Regions from separate parts of the Shumkonia mesophila genome, predicted to be linked through region 3. Evidence: riboswitches for the same ligand, from Rfam matches in the RefSeq annotation. Region 3 holds a riboswitch; each other region holds the start of a gene.

Region 1 (5,919 bases), on a different contig from region 3:
ACGGCATGGCGCGCGACCTCAAGGGCTTGACCGGTGTCGGTCTTCCCATCTTTGCCCAGGGGCTGAATCCGAATGCGCCGCAGAAAACCGGTCCCGGCGAGATCGGCGGCGAGATTTCGATCGGCGGCGTCATCGTACGGGCGGGCGACATCGTGGTCGGCGACGCCGACGGCGTGGTGATCCTGCCGCAGGCGCATTTTGCCGACGCCGTCAGGGCCGTCGAGGCCATCAAGACGAAGGAGACCGGGGTCGAGCGGGAAATTGCCGCCGGCGTCGTGCAGCCCGCTTGGGCGCAGAAGTTCCTGGCCGGCGACGGGGTCGTCTACGTCGACTGAACCGCTCAGTCGTTGAGCCGGAAGGTGATCGGGATGTCGACCCACGCCGCCACCGGCACGCCGGCCCGGCGGGCCGGCTCGAACCGCCAGCGGCGCAGCGTCTCGATGGCGGCTTCGTCGAGGAGCGGATGGGGGCTGGCGGTCCGCACGCTGACCGACCCGGCCCGGCCGTCGGTGGTGACGAAGACGCGCAGCACGACCCGGCCTTCCAGGCCGCGCCGGCGGGCAGCCGTCGGATAGCGGGGAAGCGGATTGCCGGCCGAACCGATGGCGAAACGCGGACCCACCTGCGGCAGTGCGGCGACGTCCCCGCCCGCTGGCGTATCGCCGCCGGTCGCGATTCCCGAGGAGGGGGATTCGCCGGCGAGGGCGGCGATCGCCGTTCCATCGGCCGTCTTGTCCAAAACTGTCGGCGGTTCGCGACCGCCGGGCGTGGCGCTTGCGTCTTCCGCAGGGGGCGTGACCGGACGGCGGGCGGGCCGTGGAATGACCGGGGCGGCGGCTGGCGGCGCCGGTGGTTCGGTCTGGGTGGCGGCTTCCCGGGAATGGTCCGGCGCCGCCGCCCCGCCTTCCGAGGGGGGGACGTCGTCAGGACCGGATTGGACGCTCATCGCTATGTCAATCTCGGCGGCCGGGCCGTCGTCGGGCGCGGCGGCGCCCATTGCCGCCGCCGCGGCCGACGCGCCGTTCTGCGGGGCCGCGACCACCAGTTCGACGACGATGGGAGCGCCGGCGGAATAGGGGACGGGGCCGGCCGGCCACAGGAACACGCCGGCCGCCAGCGCGCCGTGCAGGGCGGCGGAGCAGACGGCGGCGACGATCGTCGCGCCGCGGCCGGCGGTCGCTTGTCCCTGGCTGCTGGCTGAAACCGTCCCCATCCTCAGGCGCGTCCTCCGCTCAGAAGGTCACCCCGGCTTCCAGCCAGTAGGTGCGGCCGGGCAGGGGATAGGCGTTGAAGGTTCCGTAGGCGGTCGAACTGGCCACCGCATAGTTGTAGTAGTCGACGTCGAGCACGTTATTCACGGTGGCCGACCAGGTCAGCGCGTTGTATTCGCCGCCCAGCTTCAGGTCGACGAGCGTGTAGCCGGGCATTTCCGGCTGAAAGTTGGCCTCGTCGTTCTCCATGTTCTGGGAACTGTAGTAGCTGACCGTCGCCGTGCCCGTCAGGTACTTCTCGACCATGTCCCAGGAAAGGCTGGTGCTGGCCGTCCAGTCCGAAACCAGGGGCACGGTGTTGCCCTTGTAGGGGCCGTCGGTGAACTCGGCCTTTGTGTAGGTGAGGTTGGCCTTGACGCCGACGGTCTCGGTGGCCCGCCAGTCCAGGCTGTTCTCGACGCCGTAGCGGCGGGTCGGGTCGAAGTTCTTGTTGACGCCGGAGTCGGGGTCGTAGTGCAGCTCGTCTCGCAGCGCCATGTAGTAGGCGCTGGATTGTACCTCGACCTTGCCGAAGCTCAGCCGGGTGCCGACCTCGGCGTCCCGCGATGTCTGGGTCTTGAGCACGAAGGACTTGTGGCTGGGGTCGGAACCGACGCGTTCGTCGACGGTCGGCGCCCGGAAGCTGCGGGCCACACGGCCGAACAGGGCCACGCTGTCGGTCAGCCGGTAATCGAGGCCGGCATTCAGGGCGAAGTCGTTACTGGTGTCGGTCAAGGACTCGCGATGACCGTCGAAGGCCGGAAAGGCCAGCAGGCTGGGATCGTAGATGTCTCCCGCGGTGAAGCGGGTGGACTGGACGCGGCCGCCGGCCGACAGGTCGAGCGTGTCGGAGAAAGCCAGCGTGTTCTGCGCATAAAGGGCGGCACTGTGCTGCTTGCCGTCGTAGCGGTGATAGGCGGCGCCGTCGGGGGACAGCTGGCGGTCCGAATTGTAGTCGGAGTAGTAGTAGTCGATGCCGAGGGTGGTGTCGGTCGGCCGCCGCCACAGGTCGGCGTCGATATTGAGCCGGGGCGTCAGCGAGAAGGTCGCCAGCTCGGTATCGACGTAGGCATCGAATTGCGGGCCGAAGTTGCTGACCGTACGCGCCTCGGTGTCCTTGATGCGGTAGCCGGCATCGAGGACGGCTTCGACATTCTTGGTGATCCGGCGGGTGCCGCCGACGGTCAGCGCGACGCCGTTCTGCCGGGTGTAGTCGTCGGGCGTGGTGGCTTGGCGCCGTACGCTTTCGGGTTCCAACTGGGTGCTGGTCAGGGTGACCCGCCGGGCGCCCGGTGTGCCCAGGCGCTGATCGTCGACGCCCAGGTTGACGTAGACCTGGCCCTCGTCGGTGCGTCGCCTTGCCTCGGTGACCAGGTTGCGCTGGGTCAGATCGTTGTTGTCGCGATAGTTCTGGGCGTCGATGAGGGTGCCATAGGCGCTGAGCGATACGTCGCCGGCGCCGTGGGTTGCCGACACGTTGGTCTCGCGGTGCTGGTAAGAGCCGTATTTGGCGCTGACCTTGCCCGAGGGGCCCTGCGGGACCGCCGTCTTGGTGACGATGTTGACGACGCCGCCCACCGCGCCGTCGCCATAAAGCACGGCGCCGGCGTTGCCGCGCGTGATCTCGATGCGCTCGATGCTTTCGAGCGGGATGTTGCTCCAGTCGACGCCGGCCAGATCGAAGTCATTCAGCCGGCGGCCGTTGACCAGGACCAGGGTGTTCGACGACGCCGTCGCGCCGAAGCCCCGGATGTCGACCGCCGAATCGGCGCCCGACGCACTGTAGAAGTCGCGGCTCTGCACCCCCGCCTCGCGGGACAACAGGTCGGGCAGCGTGGTGGCCGGCGAGCGGGCGATGTCCTCGGCCTCGATCACCGTCGTCGAGGTGCCGGGCAGGCCGACGCCCAAGCGGCTGGCGGTGACCACCACCTCCTCCAGTTGGCCGTCCGGTTCCTGGGCGGCCGCAGTGACGAAGCCGGCGGCGGCAAGCGCGCCGGCGAGCACCAAGGTTTCAACAGCGTTTCGATAGCGATTTCGATAGTTTCTCATGAGTCCTGCCTCCTTCGACGGAAAGGGAAAGAAGCACGCACGAGAAAGACGTCGGGAACCGGCACGCACCCCTGGCGTCCGGCGTTCCCTTCACGGGTCTTGACTGAAAGATATCCATGATCCGCGGTCCGATTTTCCCATGCGGCCACACCAAAAAGCGGCGTCACCGCACTCGGAATACCGGACCACTGGAAAGACCCCGTCCACTGGTAGGTGACGCAGGTGGCGGCAGGTCTCCTGGCTTGCGGGTCATTGTCCTGGCGCCCCGCCTTCCCAGTTTCCCAGTGGCTTCTTGGGGCACAGACTCGCCGCTCACAGTTGCGGGGGCAGCCACGGACTGAATCCGATTTGGGATCGCACCGTGTTCCCTTTTTTCCATCCGCCGGCCGAGGCTTGCGGATGAAACCGTCACCTTGAACTTTCCCAGGCTAAGGGAGCGGCGATTTTGCGTCAAGAGCCGGTGGGCCACTCAATCGTTTGCCCGCCGGGCCGCCGGCCGGTATACCTGGGGGCGGGTGACTTTCAGAATCTTTCGTGTTTTTTCTCCTGGCGAAACGTTTTCGAGGCGAGAGTTCTTGTCGTCCGCTCTCCGAGGAATTAGGAGGGGTGCGAGAGACGATCCGGGATCGGGTCGGAGCCCAAGGGAGTGTGCCATGCCGAAATTCGCCGCCAACCTGTCGATGCAGTTCAACGAGGTCGATTTCCTCGATCGCTTCAAGGCCGCCGCCAAGGCCGGCTACCAGGGGGTCGAGTACCTGTTTCCCTATGCCTACGCCAAGGACGACCTGGCCGCCAAGCTGGCCGAGAACGGGCTCACCCAGGTGCTGTTCAACATGCCGCCCGGCGACTGGGCCAAGGGCGAACGCGGCCTGGCATGCCTGCCCGACCGGGTCGGCGAGTTCCAAGATTCGGTTGGCAAGGCCATCGACTACGCCAAGGCGCTCAAGTGCTCGCGCGTGCACGCCATGGCGGGTCTCAAGCCGAAGGGCGTCGCCGAGGACAAGTTGCGCGCCACCTATGTCGCCAACATCAGGTTCGCGGCGGCGGAAACCGCCAAGGCCGGCCTGATGCTGGTGATCGAGCCGATCAACTTCCGCGACATGCCGGGCTTCTATCTGAACTATTCCAAGCAGGCGATCGACATCATCGCCGAGGTGGCGGCGCCGAACCTCAAGCTGCAGTACGACATCTACCACATGCAGCGCATGGAGGGCGAACTGGCCAACACCATCAAGGCCAACATCGGCGTCATCGGCCACATGCAGCTGGCAGACACCCCCGGCCGGCACGAGCCGGGCACCGGCGAGATCAACTATCCCTTCCTGTTCAAGGCCATCGACGAGGCCGGCTACGACGGCTGGATCGGCTGCGAGTACGTGCCGGCGGCCGGCACCGAAGCCGGGCTCGGCTGGTTCGCGCCCTACAGGAAGTAAGCCATTTCTCAGGATTTGAAGGAAAAGGAGAAGACCATGAAGATCGGTTTCATTGGGGTCGGAATCATGGGCGCGCCGATGGCGGTTCACCTGCTGGAGGGGGGCCACGAGGTTGTCGTCTACGACGTGGGGACCATCCGCCAGGAGGTTCTGGACAAGGGGGCGAAGAAGGTTGGTTCGTCGAAGGAAGCAGCCGCCTTCGGCGACGTGATCATCGTCATGGTTCCGGACACGCCGCATGTGGCGGCGGTACTGTTCGGCGAGAATGGGGTGGCCGAGGCCAACCTCAAGGGCAAGATCGTCGTCGACATGAGCTCGATCGCCCCCGTCGAGACCAAGGAGTTCGCCAAGAAGATCAACGCGCTGGGCGCCCAGTACCTGGATGCCCCGGTGTCGGGCGGCGAGGTCGGCGCCAAGGCGGCGAGCCTCACCATCATGGTGGGCGGCGAGCAGGCGACGTTCGACAAGATCAAGCCGCTGTTCGACCTGATGGGCAAGAACATCACGCTGGTCGGCGGCAACGGCGACGGCCAGACCTGCAAGGTGGCCAACCAGATCATCGTCGCGTTGACCATCGAGGCGGTGGGCGAGGCGCTGCTGTTCGCCTCCAAGGCGGGGGCCGATCCGGCCAAGGTTCGCCAGGCCCTGATGGGCGGTTTCGCATCCTCCAAGATCCTGGAGATCCATGGAGACCGGATGGTCAAGCGGACCTTCGATCCGGGCTTCCGCATCGAGCTGCATCAGAAGGACTTGAACCTGGCCCTTTCTTCCGCCCGCAAGCTGGGCGTGTCGCTGCCCAACACGGCGACGGCGCAGGAACTGTTCAACGCCTGCGCCGCCAACGGCGGTTCGGCCTGGGATCATTCGGCCATGGTCAAGGCTCTCGAGATGCTGGCCAATCACACCGTCGCCTAAGTCCAATCTCGCATAACGGGGGCCGGTACCGCCGCGGGCGGCGCCGGCCCTTTCTTTTTGGGAATTGCCTTACGGCATGTTCTCGCGCACGAAGATCTCGATGCGCGGCGCACCCAGCCGCGGCGAGGGCAGCGGCCGGTTGTGGAAGGCCAGCAGATGCTGCAGCGCCGCCGTCGCCTCGTGGGTGACGTCCTGGTTGATCACCGCGTCCATGACGCCGTCGATCAGGAACTGGCGGGTGAAGCGGGTGATGTCGTGGCCGATGAAGATGA
Region 2 (5,919 bases), on a different contig from region 3:
CAACATCGCCGACGCCTCGCCCGAGAAGCTGGGCAAGCCCGAAACCGGCAACGTCAGGACCATCTACAAGTACCTGCATCCGGCGGTGCTCAAGACCTGCCAGCTGTCGATGGGTTTGACGAAGCTGGAGCCGGGCAGCATGTGGAACACCATGCCCTGCCATACCCACGAGCGGCGCATGGAGGTCTACTTCTACTTCAACATGCCCGAGGACGCCGTCGTCTTCCACATGATGGGCGAACCCACGGAAACCCGGCACCTCATCATGCGCAACGAGCAGGCGGCGATCAGCCCCAGCTGGTCGATCCATTCGGGCGTCGGCTCGCAGGCCTATACCTTCATCTGGGCCATGTGCGGCGAGAACCAGGTGTTCCACGACATGGACCACGTGCCGATGACGACGTTGAAGTAGGCCGTTTCCGATCTTTCCTTTCTCGCGGGCGGAGAGAGGCCGGCGGCCTCTCCCCGACCCTGCCAGGCAGTTCCCCCTGATGAGTTTCTATTCCGTCGCCGTCCGGCCCCTTCTGTTCCGGTTCGACGCTGAGCGCATGCACCACGCCTCGATCGAGACGGCCGCCCGCGTGGGATGGGCGCAGGGCCTTCTTTCCGCCCTGTACGGCTTTGCCGACCCGTCCCTGGAGACCGAGGTCTGCGGCCTCGCGTTCGCCAACCCGCTGGGGCTGGCCGCCGGCTATGACAAAAGCGGCGAGGCGGTTCGCGCGCTGGCCGGCCTCGGCTTCGGGCACGTCGAGATCGGTTCCGTCTCGGCCGATCCCTCGGCCGGCAATCCGAAGCCGCGTCTTTTCCGCCTGCCCGCCGACCGCGCCCTGGTCGTGCATTACGGCTTGCAGAACGACGGCGCCGACATCATCGCCAAGCGCGTCGCCGCCGCCCGTCTTGCGGTGCCGCTCGGCGTCAACATCGTCAAGACGAACCGCGGCGCCGGCGCCTGCCCGGACGGCGAGGACGCGATCATCGGCGACTATCTGCGCTCCGTCCGGCTGTTCAAGGATGACGCCGACTATCTCACCCTCAATCTCAGTTGCCCCAACACCGAGATGGGCCGGGACTTTTTCGCCGACAAACCGCACGTCGAACGCTTCCTCGCGGCGCTTGGCGAAGTCGGCATCCCCTGCCCGGTCTTCCTCAAGGTGTCGCCAAAAAGCGGCATTCCCGGCATCGAGATGCTGCTCGAAGCGGCCGAGGGGCACGATTTCGTGTCGGGGTTCGTGTTCAACCTGCCGGCCGGCAAACCGGACAACCTGGTGACGCCGAGGGAGGTCTGGGAATCGTGGCCCGGCGCCGTCTCCGGTCATCCGGTCGAGTCGCTGATCAATTTTTCCATCCGCGAGATGTACAGGCGGATGGACACCCGGCGCTACCGCATCGTCGGCGTCGGCGGCGTGTTCACCGCCGAGCAGGCCTACGAGAAGATCCGCCTGGGTGCCTCGCTGGTCCAACTACTGACCGCCCTGGTCTATGAGGGGCCGGGAGTCGTCGGGCGCATCAATCGGGGCCTGTGCGGGCTGCTGGCCCGCGACGGTTTCAAGACCATCGCCGAAGCGGTCGGCACCGCCCACACGTAACCGCCCCCGGGGCCCACCCATGCCGTTCTCCGCCGCCCCGTCTCCTCTCTCGAACAACGTCAAGGGCATCCTGTGGATGCTGGCTACCGCCGTCCTGCTGACGGGAACGGCGGCCATCAGCAAGTACCTGGGCCGCACCCTGCCGGTGGTCGAGATCGTCTTCTTCCGCATGGCCCTGGGCGCCCTGGTCATGCTGCCGTGGCTGCTGCGCCACGGCCTCCGCGGCCTCGCCACCCAGCGCCTGGCCACCCATTTCTGGCGCTCGATCCTGGGTGTCGGCGCCTTCGTGCTTTACATCTACGCCGTCAGCAACATGCTGCTCGCCAACGCCGTCGCGCTCGCCTTTTCGACGCCGCTGTGGATGATCGTCATGTCGCACCTGATGCTGGGCGAGCGCGCCGGTCCGGCCCGCGGCATCGCCACCGTCATCGGCTTCGCAGGCATCCTGGTCATCGCCCGCCCCGACGTCGAAATCAGCCTGCCGGCCCTGGCGGCGCTGGCCAGCGCTTTTCTGTTGTCGCTTGCCATGATCTACGTGAAGCGCTTATCGGCCACCGAGTCGCCCACCAAGCTCGCCTTCTACGTCCAGTTCTTCGGGGCCGTGTTCACGGCGCCCTCGACCGTGCTGGCCTGGCAGACGCCGAACGCCGTCGAATGGACGTGGCTGATCGTCCTTGGGCTGACCGGCGCCCTCGGCCTCGTCACCCAGGCCCGCGCCTACGCCATCGGCAGCCCGACGGCGGTGACGCCGGTCGATTTCACCCGGCTGCCCATCGCCGTGCTGCTCGGCATGGTGTTCTTCGGCGAGTTGCCAGATCTTTGGGCGTTCGCCGGCATGGCCCTGATCGTCGGTACCATCCTGTTCATCTCGCGCCACGAGCGGCATCGCCGCCGTACCGAAAGTGGCCCTTCCTGACAGCCCTCCTAACGCCTTGTCGGGGTCCCATATTTGGTATAGCCTGTTCGAGTTCCTGGTGTTCGACGCAAGATATTGTGGCGAACGGCAACAGGGAATCCGGTGCGAATCCGGAACTGACGCGCAGCGGTAAGGAGGAACAAGAGCCGCAGGCGGTGCCGAGCGTTCGGCCCCGCAGGCACTGATCGACGGATCGGGAAGCCGCGGCTCGAGGCCCACCCCGGGCGTCCGGAATCATCCGGCGCCAGGGGATCGCCTCCAAGTCCGAAAACCTGCCGGGAACATGAACCGCGACAACCGATCGCGCGGTTCGGCGTTCGGGCCTTCGCGATCTGGGGCCACGGAGCCGTGGGCGTCGCCTTGCCGCGCCCGCGTTTCCCTTCCCTTCGCGCGTTCCCGTCGCCGACCCGCGACGGAAAGGAAGGGAATGTCCATGAACGAAAAAGACCGGCTGGCCGCATCCCGTTTCGTCCCCGGCCAAGTCATCAAGCGGGACGGTCGGGTGGTGCCGTTCGACGGCGAACGCATCGTCTCGGCGGTGCGCCGCGCCGGCGAGGCCGCGGGCGAGTTCGGCGAGGAGGAGGCCCGGTTGCTGACGGCCCAGGTGCTGAAGGTGCTGCGCCACCGCTTCGAGGCCGGCGCCCCCGCCATCGAGCAGATCCAGGACATCGTCGAGCAGGTCCTGATTTCCGCCAACCACTTCAGGACGGCCCGGGCCTACATCGTCTATCGCGAGCAGCACGGCAAGCTGCGCCGCGACCGCCAGACCCTGGTCGACGTCGCCTCGTCCATCAACGAATACCTGGAACGCGCCGACTGGCGGGTCAGCGCCAACGCCAACCAGGGCTATTCCCTGGGCGGCCTGATCCTCAACGTGTCGGGCAAGGTGGTCGCCAACTACTGGCTGAGCCACGTCTACCCGCCCGAGGTCGGGGCGGCGCATCGGGACGGCGACCTGCACATCCACGACCTCGACATGCTGTCGGGCTATTGCGCCGGCTGGTCGCTGCGCTCGCTTTTGCTCGACGGCTTCAACGGCGTTCCCGGCAAGGTCGAGGCGGGGCCACCCCGGCATCTGTCCAGCGCCGTCGGCCAGATGGTCAACTTCCTGGGCACCCTGCAAAACGAGTGGGCCGGCGCCCAGGCGTTCAGTTCCTTCGACACCTATCTGGCGCCCTTCATCCGCAAGGATGGCCTTTCCTACGACGAGGTCCGCCAGTCGATCCAGGAGTTCATCTACAACCTCAATGTGCCGTCGCGCTGGGGCACCCAGACGCCGTTCACCAACATCACGCTCGACTGGGTGGTACCCGAGGACCTGCGCGAGCAGGCCCCGGTCATCGGCGGCCGCGAGATGCCCTTCACCTACGGCGAATTGCAGCCCGAACTCGACCTCATCAACCGCGCCTACATCGAGGTGATGATGAAGGGCGACGCCAAGGGTCGCGTCTTCACCTTCCCGATTCCCACCTACAACATCACCAAGGATTTCCCCTGGGACGGCCCCAATACCGAGCGGCTGTTCGAGATGACGGCCAAATACGGCCTGCCCTATTTCCAGAACTTCCTCAACTCGGACCTGGAGCCGGGCATGGTGCGCTCCATGTGCTGCCGGCTTCAGCTCGACCTCCGCGAGCTGATGAAGCGCGGCAACGGCCTGTTCGGATCGGCCGAGCAGACCGGTTCCATCGGCGTCGTCACGCTCAATTGCGCCCGGCTGGGCTATCTCTTCAAACACGACGAGGCGGGCCTCCTGGCCCGCCTCGACACGCTGCTGGCGCTGGCGCGCACCAGCCTGGAAATCAAGCGCAAGGTCATCCAGCGCCACCTGGACGCCGGGCTATTCCCCTATACCAAGCGCTACCTCGGCCACCTGCGCAACCACTTCTCGACCATCGGCGTCAACGGCATCAACGAGATGATCCGCAACTTCACCGGCGGCGCCCACGACATCACCGACGATTTCGGCCACGCCATGGCCTGCCGCCTGCTCGACCACGTGCGCGAGCGGATGATCGGCTTTCAGGCGGAAACCGGCCATCTTTACAACCTCGAAGCCACGCCCGCCGAGGGCACCACCTATCGGCTGGCCCGCGAGGATCGCAAGCGCTTTCCCGACATCCTGCAGGCGGGAACGGCCGAGGCCCCTTACTACACCAATTCCTCGCAATTGCCGGTCGGCTTCACCGACGACCCCTTCGTGGCGCTCGAGCACCAGGAGGCGCTGCAGGCGCGCTACACCGGCGGCACCGTCATGCACCTCTACATGGGCGAGCGGATTTCCAGCGCGGAAGCCTGCAAGACCCTGGTCCGCCGGGTGCTGGAACGCTTCCGCATCCCCTATGTGACGATCACCCCCACCTTCTCCATCTGCCCGGTGCACGGCTATTTGGCCGGCGCCCAGAAGTTCTGTCCCAAATGCGACGCCGACATCCTTGCCCGCAAGCGGGCCGAGGCGGCCGCCGCCTGATCGAGGAGTTTCCGATGCACGGTTCCACCCCTGATTTCCACCCTTCCGAAATCCGCCTCGCCGACGAGGAACGCCAGCCCTGCGAGATCTGGACCCGGGTCATGGGCTATCACCGCCCGATCAGCGAGTTCAATCCGGGCAAGAAAAGCGAACAGGCCGAACGTCTTCCCTTCCGGGAACCCGGCCTGGCGCCCGCCGCCGACCGCTAGATGGCGGCCGACGACCTGGTGGTGGGCGGAATGGCGCCGCTCACCACCATCGACTATCCGGGCCGTCTGGCGGCCGTGCTGTTCTGCCAGGGTTGCCCGTGGCGCTGCCCCTATTGCCACAACCCCCACCTGCTGAAACGGCAGGCGGAGCATCCCGTTGCCTGGGGCGACATCCGGGCCTTCCTGCGCAAACGGCGGGGATTCCTCGATGCCGTGGTGGTCAGCGGCGGCGAACCGCTGCTGCAGGCCGCCGTCGTCGACGCCGTGGCGGGGATCAAGGCCATGGGCTTTTCCGTCGCCCTGCACACCGGAGGAAGCCATCCCGCCCGCCTGCGGCACCTGCTGCCCCATCTCGACTGGGTGGGATTCGACGCCAAGACGGCGTTTGACGCCTACGCCGGGGTCACCGGCATCGCCGGCAACGGCGAGAAGGCGTCCCGCAGCCTGGCCGAGGTACAGGCCGCTGGCGTCGCCTACGAAGTCCGCACCACCGTCGACGAGAGGCTGGTAAGCCGCGACGACCTGTTGCGGCTGGCCGACGATCTGGCCGGCCGCGGGGTCCGCACGTGGGCCCTTCAGGAATGCCGCGAATCGAAGGCGCCCGGCCGCTTTCCCGGGACCGTCCTGCTTGACGACGGGCCCTTCCTCGAACGCCTGGCCGGCCGCTTCGACGGGTTCACCGTCCGTCGGGCCTGACCCTTACCCTTTGCCGTCCTTGGCCTGGATCTTGGCCCAGGT
Region 3 (5,919 bases):
AGACAGGATTGCCGCCCGGCCCCGGTCAGGCGAACGGGCGCCCAGCCGATCTCCTTCAGCCCTGAGGGAAAGACCCGGGCGCCGAGCGCGCGGGCCATCAACTGGCAACCCAGACAGATGCCCAGCGTCGGACGGCCCGCCGCCAGCCGGCGGGCGATCAGTTGGATCTCCGGCTCCAGGAAGGGATAGTCGGCGGTGTCGTAGACGCCGATGGGGCCGCCCAGGACCACCAGCAGGTCGGCGTCCACGGTATCCAGCGCGGCGAAATCGGCGGTCGGCGCCTCGGCGTAGGTAACGCCGAACCGGCGCCCAAGCAGCACGGGCTCCAGGCTGCCCAGGTCCTCGAACGCCACGTGGCGGAGGATGAGCGCCCGTTTCATGACGGCCTCTTGTAACGGGCCAGGATGGCGTCGAGCGCGCCATCGATGGGATCGAAACCGCCGCCTTCGCTCATCATGCGCAGGATCTGCTCGTTCATGCCGCCGGGCGTCGAGACCTCGTTGATGAGGGCGGGAAAGCCGTGCCTCTCGGCCTTGTCGGCATCGGTGGCGATGGTCTGGGCGATGGCGGTGGTGAAGCGGATGGCGGCCTTGGGTTCCACACCCTCCCTGGCCAGCCAGTCGGCGACCCGTCCCAGGAAGGCGAATTGCGAGGCGGCGATGGCGGTCACCGTGCACAAGGCGTCGAACTGGTGCTCGTCGTCGACCGGAACGACGTTGCCGATCCGCCCCAGCAGGGCGACGGCTTCGGCGTCGGAGGGATACACGGCGATGGGCCCGGTATGGCGGGCCACCGTCGGCTGCGGCACGGCGCGCACGATGCGCCCGGCCGGCTTGACCAGCCGCGCAAGGGTGGCGAGGGGGATGGCGGCGGCCAGGCTGATGACCTTGTGGTCGGGGCGGAAGCTGAGTGGCGAAATCACGGGTTCAACCTGCGGCGGACGCACCGCGATGAAGACCCAGTCGCTGCCGTCGATGACCGCCTGGTTGTCGGGGGCGACCTCGACTTGGGCAAATTCGGCGGCCAGCGCCGCCGCCTTCTCGGCATTGCGGGGCGAGATCAGCACCCGTTCGGGGGCCGGCGCGGCCGTGCACAATCCCCTGACCGTCGCCGCGGCGATGTTGCCGGTGCCGATGAAGCCGATGTGCATGAACGCCTCCCCCAATGCAGTCGCCGCGATCGATCATCGGCGCACATTAAGGTTGCGACGGACCCAATTCAACCGCTGCCGGCCGCATCGTCGGTTCGCAATTGAGAGTGAAAATCACATAAAGATATCTTTATATGAAGATTGACAAAGCGGGCTGATTTCGGATTAACTGAGGCCGTCGTGGTTCTCCGGGTTCTTTCGGGAATTTGGAGTGAAGAGGGAATTCGGTGCGCCGTCCGGTCCGCTCGTTGGATCGCATGGCAAAGCCGGGGCTGCCCCCGCAACTGTAAGCGGCGAGCCGCTGTCGAGACGTGTCACTGGCGCCATAAGGTGCCGGGAAGGCCAGACAGCGACGTTGACCCGTAAGCCAGGAAACCTGCCGCGACCTGTGAACGTCCTCGGGCGGGGTGTCCCGGTTGGCCGCTTGCGAAAGATGGCCCGGCGCCATCTGGGTGTCCTGCATGCGTCCGCTCGGTCCATGCCCCCATTGATGATGGGGTATTGAGACGATGTCGCCCTCTTCCCGGCGTGCCGAATCCGGTTCCCCGCCCGCTCACCCAGCTTCGCGTCCGATGTCGGGCGCGTGAACGCGAAAGGCAACGTCCATGTCCATCGTTACCAGCACCCTGGGGTTTCCGCGCATCGGCCCCCGCCGCGAACTGAAGACAGCCCTTGAAAGCCACTGGGCCGGAAAGAGCGGCGCCCGGGCGCTCCTCGATGACGCCGCCGGCTTGCGGGCGGCGGCCTGGGCGCGCCAGCTGGGAACGGGTGTCACCCACATCCCCAGCAACGACTTCTCGCTCTATGACCATGTGTTGGACACCAGCGTCATGCTCGGCGTCATTCCCTCCCTCTACGAATGGTGCGGCGGGCCGGTTTCGCCCGAGATCTATTTCGCGATGGCGCGCGGGACGCGCGGCCGGGCCGGCGGCGATCTTCCGGCCCTGGAGATGACCAAATGGTTCGACACCAACTACCACTACATGGTCCCGGAGTTCGCGCGCGGTCAGGCCTTCGCGCTGGCGTCGACCAAGGCGATCGACGAGTTTCTGGAGGCGAAGGCACTGGGCATCCATACGCGGCCAGTCCTGCTCGGCCCGGTCACCTATCTGCTGCTCGGCAAGAGCAAGGACGAAGGGCCCGACCCGCTTTCCTTGCTGCCCGGCCTGCTGCCGGTCTATGCCGAGGTGCTGAAGTGCCTCGCCGGGGCGGGGGCCGAGTGGGTACAGATCGACGAGCCATGCCTGGTACTCGATCTGGCCGACGCCCAGCGGGATGCCCTGGCCCATGCCTACAAGGTTCTGGCGGCGGCGGCGCCAGACCTGAAGCTTCTGCTCACCACCTATTTTGGTGGACTGGGCGACAATCTTGATACCGCGCTCGGGCTTCCCGTGGCCGGCCTTCATCTCGACCTGGTGCGGGCGCCCGCCCAGCTCGACGATGTCCTCTCCCGGGCGCCGGCCGGTCTCGTCCTGTCGCTCGGCGTCGTCGACGGCCGCAACGTCTGGCGGGCCAATCTGCCGGCAATCCTCGATCGCATCGAGCCCGTTGCCGCGCGACTGGGCACCGATCGCCTGATGGTCGGTCCGTCCTGCTCGCTGCTGCACGTGCCGATCGACCTCGACCTCGAAACCGCTCTCGATCCCGATCTCAGAAGCTGGCTGGCCTTCGCGGTTCAGAAAGTGGGCGAGATCGCGATCCTCGGGCGCGCCATCGACCGGGGGCGCAACGCGGTGGCCGACGAACTGGAGGCCTCGGCCGCGGCGGCGATGACGCGCCAGGCCTCGTCCAAAATCCACGACCGAAAGGTCAAGGCGCGCCTCGATGCGGTGACGCCGGACATGACGCGCCGCCAGAAGCCCTTTCCCGCTCGCCGGCCGCTGCAACGGGATCGCCTGGCATTGCCGGCCTTCCCGACCACGACGATCGGCTCCTTCCCGCAGACCGAGGAGGTGCGCAAGGCCAGGGCCGCCCATGCCAAGGGGACGCTCGGCGATTCCGACTACCGGGCCTTTCTGCGCAAGGAGACCGAGACGGCGGTGCGCTGGCAGGAAGACGTCGGCATCGACGTCCTCGTCCATGGCGAATTCGAGCGCAACGACATGGTGCAGTATTTCGGCGAACAGCTTTCCGGTTACGCCTTCACCCGGCACGGCTGGGTGCAGAGCTATGGATCGCGCTATGTCCGCCCGCCGATCATCTTCGGCGACGTCTCGCGGCCGCGGCCGATGACCGTGGAATGGTCGGCCTATGCGCAATCGCTGACGGCCAAGCCCATGAAGGGCATGCTGACCGGGCCGGTCACCATGCTGCAATGGTCGTTCGTGCGCGACGACCAGCCCCGCGAGCGGACCTGCCGCCAGATCGCCCTGGCGTTGCGTGACGAGGTGATCGACATCGAGAAGGCCGGCATCCCTATCGTTCAGATCGACGAGCCCGCCATCCGCGAGGGGCTGCCGCTGCGCCGCGCCGATTGGCGGGCCTATCTCGACTGGGCGGTGGCGTGTTTCCGCCTTACGGCGTGCGGCGTCGCCGATGCCACCCAGATCCACACCCACATGTGCTACTCGGAGTTCAACGACATCATCGATTCCATCGGCGCCATGGACGCCGACGTCATTTCCATCGAGACCGCGCGCTCGAAGATGGAGCTTTTGGAGGCGTTCGCGACCTACCGCTACCCGAACGACATCGGGCCGGGCGTCTACGACATCCACACCCCGCGCTGTCCGTCTATCGACGAGATGACAGCTTTGCTCGCCAAGGCCGCCGAGCGTCTGGCGCCCGATCAGATCTGGGTCAATCCCGACTGCGGCCTGAAAACCCGCAAGTGGGAGGAAGTCCGTCCCGCCCTGGTCAACATGGTCGAGGCGGCGCGCCGGATGAGGCTTGCTTCGCGGTAAGCTCCGAGCAGGGCGACGGCTTCGGCGTCGGAGGGGGTAGTCCGTCGGATACATTCGGTTACAAACCGGACATCATCCGGAAACGAATGAAAGCTATTCCTATCTCGACGCGACCCCAAGTCCTTGGGAGGGAGACTCATGAAGGCGTGGTTCTTGAAGCTTCATCGTTGGCTGGCGCTCATCTTCACGGCCCCGCTGGCCGTGGTGATCGTCACCGGGCTGGTTCTGTCGTTCGAGCCGTGGCTGGTGACCGGCGCCATCGTGCCGGACTCGCTCTCCGCCGAACGGGTTCAGACCCTTCTGGCCCAGCACGATCCCAACGGCCAGGCGCGCGCTCTCGTCTATCGCAGCTATGACGGCACGCTGACGATGGGCGCCGGGCGCAGCGGCGGCGTCACGGTCGATGCCGCCAGCGGCGAGGCCAAGCCCGGGCCCTCGACGCTGGCCGCCGTCATGGGCACCATGCGCGGCCTGCACGAGCGGCTGCTCATCGATGCCGGCTGGCTGGTCATCGCTTCGACGGCGGCGATGCTCGTCCTCGTCCTCCTCGGCGGGCTGATGGGGTGGCCGCGCTTCGCCAATACGCTCGGCGGCTGGCACAAGGCGATGGCCTGGGGGTTGCTGCCGCTCACCGTGCTCTCGCCCCTGACCGCGCTCTTGATGGCGGCGGGCGTCACCTTCGCGACGCCGCCGGCGGCTCCCGCGGCCCAGGGTGCGCCGCTCAAGCTGGCCCAGGCCGTCGACATCGTCGGTCGCGACCACGATCTTTCCTCGCTGGTTTGGCTGCGGCCGCAGGGCGGTCGCGTCATGGCCCGCCTGGTCGAGGACGGCGAGTACCGCCTCTATGCGGTGACGCCGCAGGGCATCCAGCCGATGGAGCGCAACTGGCCGCGCCTGTGGCACGAAGGAAACTTCGCGGGCGCGTGGTCGGCGGCGATGAACGTCATCCTCTCGGTGGTCATGACCGGCCTGCTCGCCACGGGCGCCTGGATCTGGCTGCGCCGCCAGTTCCGACGGCGCGCCCGCCGCCCGCTGCCGACCGCCCCGGCATGACCCGCCGCGCCGTCTCTTCGTTCCCGCCGCCGTCACGTCTCGACTCCGGGGTCCGCGTTCCCCACATCTCCGGCAAGGGTCTGGACGTCGGCGGTCAACGGGGAGGTGGGGCATGTTCGCGGTTGTCTTCGAAGTCAGGCCCAAGCCTGAGCGCCGGGAGGAATATCTGGCGCTCGCCCGCTTCCTGAAGCCTCGGCTGGAGGTCGTCGACGGCTTCATCGACAACGAGCGTTTCGCCAGCCGGCGGCGTCCCGGCCTGGTGCTTTCCCTCTCCACCTGGCGGGACGAGAAGGCGCTGATCCGCTGGCGTACCCAGTCCGACCACCACGCCGTGCAGGAAAAGGGCCGCTTCGAGGTCTTCGAGGACTATCGCCTGCGGGTCGGCGAAGTGACCACCGACACCGCGCCCCCGGTCGGCCACGCCGTGTGCCCGACGCGGGCCGACGAGACCGAGACGGGCGAGGCCCGGGCCCTCTCGCTCACCGAGGTGGCTCTCGCCGGCCCGCCGCCGGCCGATGGCGATGCCGAGGCGGCCGGCCTGGCGGCGCGCCTCGGGCTCGACCCCGGCCGGGCCGGGCTGATCGGCCACGACGTGTTCGAGAGCATCTATTCCCCCGGCCGGATCCTGCTGCTCGCCCTGTGGCGCGATGCCGAGGCAGCCGGCGGCTGGACGCCCGCCGAGGCCGCCGACTGTACCCCGCTGCGCCACCGGCGGGTGTGCGTCATCCGCGATTACGGCATGATGGACCGCCGCGAAGCCCCCCAGTTCTATCCGCCCGTCAACGCCTGGGCGGTCACGCCACCTTAGATCTC

The links. Region 3 has a riboswitch for cobalamin ahead of metE (5-methyltetrahydropteroyltriglutamate--homocysteine S-methyltransferase). Riboswitches for the same ligand answer to the same signal wherever they lie in the genome.
Region 1: it holds a riboswitch for cobalamin, as region 3 does, so the genes downstream of both, ODR01_RS15365 (TonB-dependent receptor) here and metE (5-methyltetrahydropteroyltriglutamate--homocysteine S-methyltransferase) in region 3, are expected to answer to the same signal.
Region 2: it holds a riboswitch for cobalamin, as region 3 does, so the genes downstream of both, ODR01_RS10735 (ribonucleoside triphosphate reductase) here and metE (5-methyltetrahydropteroyltriglutamate--homocysteine S-methyltransferase) in region 3, are expected to answer to the same signal.

The regions. Positions count from the first base shown of each region.
Region 1 is NZ_JAOTID010000009.1:67,193-73,111, reverse strand. It holds gene ODR01_RS15375 (RraA family protein) at 1-335, shown strand, start outside; gene ODR01_RS15370 (energy transducer TonB) at 341-1,213, opposite strand; gene ODR01_RS15365 (TonB-dependent receptor) at 1,233-3,299, opposite strand; cobalamin riboswitch at 3,510-3,724, opposite strand; gene otnI (2-oxo-tetronate isomerase) at 3,953-4,732, shown strand; gene glxR (2-hydroxy-3-oxopropionate reductase) at 4,769-5,647, shown strand; gene ODR01_RS15350 (LacI family DNA-binding transcriptional regulator) at 5,717-5,919, opposite strand, start outside.
Region 2 is NZ_JAOTID010000005.1:191,444-197,362, reverse strand. It holds gene kduI (5-dehydro-4-deoxy-D-glucuronate isomerase) at 1-412, shown strand, start outside; gene ODR01_RS10745 (quinone-dependent dihydroorotate dehydrogenase) at 492-1,586, shown strand; gene ODR01_RS10740 (DMT family transporter) at 1,606-2,502, shown strand; cobalamin riboswitch at 2,542-2,796, shown strand; gene ODR01_RS10735 (ribonucleoside triphosphate reductase) at 2,936-4,972, shown strand; gene nrdD (anaerobic ribonucleoside-triphosphate reductase) at 4,987-5,181, shown strand; gene ODR01_RS10725 (anaerobic ribonucleoside-triphosphate reductase activating protein) at 5,182-5,877, shown strand; gene ODR01_RS10720 (glutamine--tRNA ligase/YqeY domain fusion protein) at 5,881-5,919, opposite strand, start outside.
Region 3 is NZ_JAOTID010000006.1:154,339-160,257, reverse strand. It holds gene ODR01_RS12145 (glutamine amidotransferase) at 1-380, opposite strand, end outside; gene ODR01_RS12140 (NAD(P)-binding domain-containing protein) at 377-1,150, opposite strand; cobalamin riboswitch at 1,315-1,548, shown strand; gene metE (5-methyltetrahydropteroyltriglutamate--homocysteine S-methyltransferase) at 1,756-4,053, shown strand; gene ODR01_RS12130 (PepSY-associated TM helix domain-containing protein) at 4,192-5,106, shown strand; gene ODR01_RS12125 (antibiotic biosynthesis monooxygenase family protein) at 5,219-5,914, shown strand.